DNA from 2 places in the Dasania marina DSM 21967 genome. Region 1 is predicted to be linked to the other one. Evidence: predicted binding sites of a transcription regulator. Region 1 holds the regulator's gene; the other holds the start of a gene.
The links. Region 1 encodes sigma-54, which starts transcription at its own class of promoters, with help from an activator protein. Its sites were predicted from a motif close to TGGCACANNNNTTGCNNT; they were not measured.

Region 1 (3,840 bases):
CGACGATCATACCAACCCCAAAACCGACCTAAAGGATAGCCATGCCGACGCTGTTAGCCAGTAACCTAGCCAAGGCCTACAAAGGCCGGGAAGTGGTTAAAGATGTTTCACTGTCCGTAGAAAGCGGCCAAATCGTCGGTTTATTAGGGCCTAACGGTGCCGGTAAAACCACCTGCTTTTACATGATAGTGGGCATAGTCACCGCAGACCGCGGCCGCATCACCCTGGACGATAAAGACCTCACCGGCCTCTCCATGGGCGGCCGCGCTAGACAAGGCATAGGCTACCTACCCCAAGAAGCGTCTATCTTTCGCAAGCTCAGCGTGGCCGACAACATTATGGCCATACTGGAAACCCGCGCAGACTTAAGCCGCCGACAACGCAAAGCTAAACAGCAAGAGTTACTGCAAGAGCTGCACATTACCCATATACGCGACAGCTTGGGCATGGCCTTATCGGGGGGCGAACGCCGCCGGGTAGAAATCGCCCGCGCGCTAGCGACTGAACCGGCATTTATTTTATTGGATGAGCCCTTTGCTGGCGTAGACCCCATTTCGGTGGGCGATATTAAAAACATTATTAAGCATTTAAAAAACCTTAATATAGGGGTGCTAATCACCGACCACAATGTGCGAGAAACCCTTAGCATCTGCGAAAAAGCCTATATCGTCGGCGATGGTCACATCATCTCCGAAGGTTCACCCGAAACCGTGCTCAATAACCGCAAAGTGCGGGATATTTATCTGGGCCACCAGTTTGTTTTATAAGCTGTGCAGCTTTTAAACTACTGTGGTGCATAGCCATAAAAAAAGCGGTATAAATATTGCTTTCTTATTGCCTATAAGAACCTGCATAAACTACACTAGGCCTTAAGTTGTCCTCATTAATCACTGGCATTAATAGCCTGCACCAAGGGTAAAACCACCCACCTGGCGCGACTTCCTTGTGCGGAAAAGTAATAATTAGTCACTATGAAACAATCGCTACAACTTAAAATTGGCCAGCAGCTGACCATGACGCCGCAGTTGCAGCAAGCGATCAAACTATTACAGCTTTCCACCCTAGATTTACAGCAAGAGATACAACAAGCCTTAGAAAGCAATCCCATGCTAGAGGTGAACGAAGAAAGCGAAGCCGACAGCCCAGCCAAAGAAGGCGATAAGCAAGCCGAGCTGGTAGACCTCAGCCAACCCAACGAAAAACCCACCAGCAAAGAAGCCGACAGCACCGCCGCCGATGCCGATAGTGACTGGGCTGAAAACAACATCCCCGACGACCTACCGGTAGACACCAACTGGGATGACGTTTACACCAATAACAGCCCCAGCAGTAACGGCTCATCAGCCAGCGGCGATAACGACTATAACTTTGACGCCAACAACAGCGCCGAAGAATCATTACAAGATCACCTCTACTGGCAGCTCAACCTGACCCGACTCTCCGACTTGGACCGAGCCGTCGCCATGGCTATAGTTGATGCCGTAGACAACAATGGCCGGCTCACCCAAACCCCCGAAGATATACTCTCCGGTTTTAGCGAAGAATACCCCGAACTAGAGCTGGACGAAGTGGTGGCAGTACTACACCGGGTACAGCAATTTGACCCGCCGGGGGTGGCTGCAGCTGACTTACAAGAGTGTTTGATGATACAGCTCAACCAGCTGTCTCCCGACACCCCTTGGCTAAAAGAAGCCAAACTTGTCACTACTCGCCACCTGGCCTTATTGGGCAACCGTGATTACGCCCAATTGATGCGCCGTAGCAAACTCAAAGAAACACAGCTGCAAGCCGCACTAGTGCTTATCCAAAGCCTTAGCCCCAACCCCGGCGAAACCATTACCAGCAGCCAAACCGAATATATAGTACCCGATGTTTTTGTTAAAAAGATCAAAGGCCGCTGGACCGTCGAGCTCAACCCCGATACCGCCCCCAAACTCAGTATTAACAGCACCTATGCCTCCATGGTTAAGCGCGCCGACAATAGCAGCGACAACAACTATTTGCGCGACAACTTGCAAGAGGCGCGCTGGTTTTTAAAAAGCCTACAAAGTCGCAACGAAACCCTGATGAAAGTGGCCACCCGCATCGTCGAGCACCAGCGCGGCTTTTTGGATTACGGTGACGAGGCCATGAAGCCTTTAGTACTGCACGACATCGCCGAGGCGGTAGAAATGCACGAATCCACTATCTCGCGGGTCACCACCCAAAAATACATGCATACGCCCAGAGGTATTTTTGAGCTCAAGTATTTTTTCTCCAGCCATGTCAGCACCGACTCCGGCGGCGAATGCTCCTCCACCGCGATACGGGCACTGATCAAAAAACTCATAGCCGCCGAAAACACCAAAAAACCACTCAGTGACAGTAAAATTACCGCCTTACTGGGCGAACAGGGCATCAAAGTGGCCCGCCGCACCATAGCCAAATACCGCGAGTCGCTTAATATACCGCCCTCTAATGAGCGCAAGCGGCTGGTTTAAGCTGAATAATCAAACACTTAAAAAACTACCGACACAGCGACGAGATTCTTAGCAGGCGAACTAAACAGGCTGCCAAAATTACGCTAAGCTGAAAGAGACGGGAGCCACTTCCTCCCTATTCAATTAAAGAGTCCGCACGCCGTGCAGCACTACTTTTTAACCCTGTCAGAAGGAGCCAGCCATGCAAATTAATGTTAGCGGTCACCATGTCGAAGTTACTACAGCCCTTAGAGATTACGTCAGCAGCAAATTTTCCCGCCTAGAACGCCATTTTGATCAAATAACTAACACCAATGTCACTTTAACCGTTGAAAAACTCAGCCAAAAAGCAGAAGCTAACGTCCATGTTGCTGGCGCCGATTTATTCGCTGTCTCAGAGTCTGAAGATATGTATGCTGCGATAGACACGCTCACCGACAAACTTGACCGCCAACTGATTAAACATAAAGAAAAAGTCAAAAGTTATTAGCCCATTAACCCCAAGCACGCTCACACAGTAATCGCGAAATTCTATGTCTTTATCCTCCATTCTTACCCTTGAGCGCACCCTCTGTGGTGCCGAAGGGCGCAGCAAAAAACGCGTTCTAGAAACTACATGCCAATTTATATGTCAGGATATAGTTTCGCTAGACAGTGAGGACTTATGCGACAAGATCACTGCCCGCGAGCAGCTGGGCAGCACCGGCCTAGGCCACGGCATAGCCATACCCCACTGCCGCATAGACAACTGCAGTAGCATTACCGGCGCGTTGATTAAACTAGAACAGCCGGTAGACTTTGACGCGATAGACGGTGAGCCCGTAGATATCTTGTTTGTACTTATCGTGCCTAACGAAGCGCAGGATGAACACCTAGCGGTGCTAGCTACCCTGGCCAAATTATTCAGCACCGCCGAATTTTGCCAGCAACTGCGCAACGCCAAAACCAGCCAAGAGCTGTTTGATATAGCCATTAACGCTTAGCTATAAACCCTTTGCTATTTAAGCTTATAGTCATAAACCACAGTCATTAATAACAGCCACACAGGAGCACTATGAGGCTAATTATCATCAGCGGCCGTTCCGGCTCAGGCAAAAGTAGCGCCCTCAACCTCTTAGAGGACGAAGGCTATTACTGCATAGACAATTTACCGGTAGCGCTGATTCCCGATTTAGTCACCCATCTTAAACAAGGCGGCCATCCTTCAGGGGATAAAGTTGCGCTGTGCATAGACGCCCGCAATAGCAGCAGCGACTTAAGCGCGCTCACCTTGATGATAGAAGGCGATCATCCCGGCGTAAGCATAGAAGTCATCTACCTAGACGCCGACAATGACAAGCTCATCAAGCGCTTTAGCGAAACCCGCCGCCGCCACCCGCTG
Region 2 (3,840 bases), on a different contig from region 1:
GTGGAGACCACTTTCATATGCTGATTGGCCATAAAGCCCGTTTTATTAAAATGTTTGATTAGCCAGGCTAAAAAAAATATCAAGCCCACTACCACTAACAAACCTAACAATACAGTTAAGGGGCTGGAGGTCGCTATGGCCTCGCTATGTTTAATAGTGCTGAGTGGCGACTTAATAGGCTCTGCTGCCCAGCTTGCAGCGGACATCAATAGCAGGGCTATTAGTAGCCCGTGTGTTTTTTGCAGGTATCCACACAGCATATTATTCATAAAGCTTACCGCAGTTTTTTGATGCGTTCTGAGGGGCTTATGACATCGGTCATGCGTATCCCAAATTTTTCATTCACCACTACCACTTCTCCATGGGCGATTAGCGTGCCGTTAACCAAGACATCCAGCGGCTCGCCGGCCAGCCTATCCATTTCGATAACCGAACCTTGATTAAGCTGCAATAAGTTACGTATGCTGATTTGGGTATTACCCACTTCCATAGAAATCCGCACCGGTATATCTAAAATCACATCCAAGTCGGGCGCTTCGCCACTGGCTACCGAGGTGTCGGTGAGCTCTTCCATAGGCGCAGGTTCAGCGGCAGGTGGGCTATCGTCCTGCGCGCCCGATAACAAAGCATCGATATCGTCTTGATCGGCCTCAACCCCCTGTTCGGACATCGCGGCAGCCCAATCATCGGCCATATCTTCTTGGTTGACATCTTCATCATCGCTCATAGTAACGCTCCACTACCTGTGCACCTGAGTGCGCTAAAACTTTGTTATTCAGACAAGGTTATTAAGACAAGGATTTACGATCAACCTTATCAATTATTTGTAAGGCCATATTGCCTTTGGACACACCTAGCTTGGTATTAAACACCGGTACATCATTGGCAAACAGTATCATTTTATCGGGGATGTCTACCGGTATAACATCGCCCTCTTGTAAATCTAATATATCGCGCAGCGATACCGTTTTTTTCGCAATAGTGCCATTCAGCGTAACCGCAGCACCCATCACGTCCTCGCGCAGTGAATTAACCCAGCGGTCATCGACATCATCAACGTCCGTTTGCAAACCGGCATCTAAGGTTTCACGTATAGGCTCTATCATGGAGTATGGCAGCGTAATATGCATATCACCGCCACCGCCATCCAGCTCTACGTGGAAGGTACTCACCACCACCACTTCGCTGGGGCTAACGATATTGGCCATAGACGGGTTAACTTCGGCGTTAACAAATTCAAACTGCACCGGAAAAACCGCTTTCCAAGCTTCTTGTAAGTCGACAAAAGCATCGCGCAATACCATTTCTACTACACGCAATTCGGTGGGGGTAAACTCACGGCCTTCAATCTTGGCGTGCCTACCATCGCCGCCAAAAAAATTATCCACTAATTTAAACACCAGCTTAGCGTCAAAAATAATCAGGCCGGTGCCTCTCAGCGGGCGCAGCTTAACCATGTTTAAACTGGTGGGTACATACAGGGTGTGTACGTATTCGCCAAACTTTTGTATTTGTATGCCGCCCACTGCCACATCGGCGGTGCGGCGCAATAAATTAAATAGGCTGATGCGGGTGTAACGGGCGAAACGCTCGTTAACCATTTCCAAGGTGGGCATGCGCCCACGCACGATGCGATCTTGGCTGGTTAAATCGTAGGAACGCGCCTCGTCAAAGTCGACCTCCTCTTCGGTTTCAACGTCGCCGCCATCCACACCGTGTAATAGGGCATCAATTTCTTCTTGTGACAGTAAGTCCTGCACGTTAGCCCTCTACCGCAATTAGCCAATTGTTCATTCGGTATACCTGTTATTGCATCACAAAATTAGTAAACAACACTTGTTCTACGCCGTCTTCTTTGCCTGTTTCTTCTGTGATAACCGCCTGCACACCTTGCATCGCCTGTTGTCGCATCAGTTCTTTGCCTTCATTAGTTTGTAGCTCTTGGTAAGCGCCACCACCTAAAATCATCACTAAACGGTTTTTTATTAACGGTAAATGCTTTTGTATGGTGGCAAACACTTCCGGATCACGAGTCATAATAGTGACGTCGGTTTGTAAAAATCGCTGCCTACCACGGGATTGAAAATTGACCACAAAAGGCGGCTGAATCGGAAAATACATCGCGCTAATCTTGCCCTTAGGCGCTTCTACCCCAGCCTCAGCAGCCGCTGCTGCCAGCTCTTCTTCGGTGGGTGGAGGTGGATCAAAAAAGCCCAAGAAGAACAGCGTTACCCCTACCGAGCCTGCTATTAGCACTAATACGGCAACAATAAGTACAATAATCTTGCCCTTACCGCCTTTCGCCGCCGTTGCGTCTTCCGCTACTTCACTCTCTTCTTCTGCCATGCCATTTTTCCGCCGCATTGAACGCTCTATCCTCTGGCAGCAAAAGCTATGCCAGCCTTAGAACAGTTTTTATTTTTTTAAAAAACAATTGCTTAGCGCAATATTTGGCCTAAGCCGTGAATATTGCCAACAGAGGGAAGTGTAATGCAGCTAACTAGAAATAAGGAGGGCTGTGGGCTAATTTAGTGCAAAATCATTGCCCACAGCATAATACGGTTAGATTTTACCCAGTTTCAGCGGAAACGCTTAGACATAGGCGTTAATCAAGCCTATGTCTTGTAACTGCGGCTGGGTGCCAGGCTGATCATTAGTCATCGCCTCATCACCTTGTTGCGCCAGCAAACCTGCCTGCGCGCCTTCGCCGCCATCATCGCCCTGCTCGGCCTTATCATGGCCAGGGTGCTCAGAGACATCGACATCGACCATATCCACCCCCTGCTCAGCCATAAGCTCACGCAGTTTCGGTAGGTTTTGATCTAGGGCATCACGCACCGCCGCATGCGGGCTGATAAAATTAACCGTGGTTTGCTCTTGGCTGGTATTGATTTTCACCATCAAGGAACCCAGTTCTGGCGGGTCTAACTGGATTTCGGCACTGTGAATTTGCTGGGAGCTCATCCACATCACTCTTTGCATCACAGTATCACCCCAGCCCTGCGCCATGACTGACGTAGAAACACTGGTTTGAAAGCTAGCGCTGGCAGCTTGCGCGTAACTCGCCCCCCCATCAACTTTCGGGTAGGACGTTGTCGAAGTAGCGGTAGCGGTTAACAGGCTGGCAGCTAATTTATCGGCTGCGGCACTATCTGGCTCAGCCGCTATGGACAATGCAGCGGCATTGGCCGCCAATAACGCCTCAGTGTTTTGCCCCGAGCTCTGCTGCAAGCCTTGATTTAATGCATTCAAACCGCCGCCCGGACCGGTAAGCTGGCCTTCAGCCAGCCCTAAACCCGGTATAGCTTGGCCACCGCTAAATTGCCCTAAACTGGTTTTTGACTGTGTGCTCATCGTTGTCAGCGCATCAGGGTCCAGCCATTGTTCAGCGAGAGCCTGCGGATCGGCCAACCCAGCGCCGGCACGCTGCTGTTTGAAATTATCCATAATAGTCACCATACCCTGTGCTTGGGCGCTTTGCTGTGACAATGGCGCTAACGCGTCACTACCTGCGGCTAACGTCCCCTGTACAGTGCCAGCCTGAGCATTAATTCCCGCCGGTGTTTGCCAGGCTATTTGCTGCTCTAAATCCACAGGCAACCCCTGTGAGCCAGCGGCTGCATTATTGGCCTCGCTAGCGCCTGCCTGCTGCCCCGACACACTCCAGCCAGCCATAGATTGTGGCAATAGGCCTGGCAATAACTCACCGGCAAACTGCAAGCCATTGCCGCTATCGGCCTCAGCCAGCAGCGCCTCTTGGCTAAAATCAAAGTGGGGAGTGGCGGTACCGGAGGATTTGTTGACGGCGCTAACAGCCTGAGTAGCAGGCTGGGTAGCATT

Region 2: a site for sigma-54 is predicted at 2,383-2,400, ahead of B067_RS0112350 (flagellar basal body-associated FliL family protein). Genes of this name have one in related genera too.

What each region holds. Positions count from the first base shown of each region.
Region 1 is NZ_KB891579.1:30,654-34,493, reverse strand. It holds gene lptA (lipopolysaccharide transport periplasmic protein LptA) at 1-64, shown strand, start outside; gene lptB (LPS export ABC transporter ATP-binding protein) at 42-767, shown strand; gene B067_RS0109000 (RNA polymerase factor sigma-54) at 972-2,480, shown strand; gene hpf (ribosome hibernation-promoting factor, HPF/YfiA family) at 2,662-2,949, shown strand; gene B067_RS0108990 (PTS sugar transporter subunit IIA) at 2,993-3,442, shown strand; gene rapZ (RNase adapter RapZ) at 3,514-3,840, shown strand, end outside.
Region 2 is NZ_KB891585.1:587,807-591,646, forward strand. It holds gene fliO (flagellar biosynthetic protein FliO) at 1-269, opposite strand, end outside; gene fliN (flagellar motor switch protein FliN) at 275-727, opposite strand; gene fliM (flagellar motor switch protein FliM) at 789-1,760, opposite strand; gene B067_RS0112350 (flagellar basal body-associated FliL family protein) at 1,807-2,364, opposite strand; gene B067_RS0112355 (flagellar hook-length control protein FliK) at 2,593-3,840, opposite strand, start outside.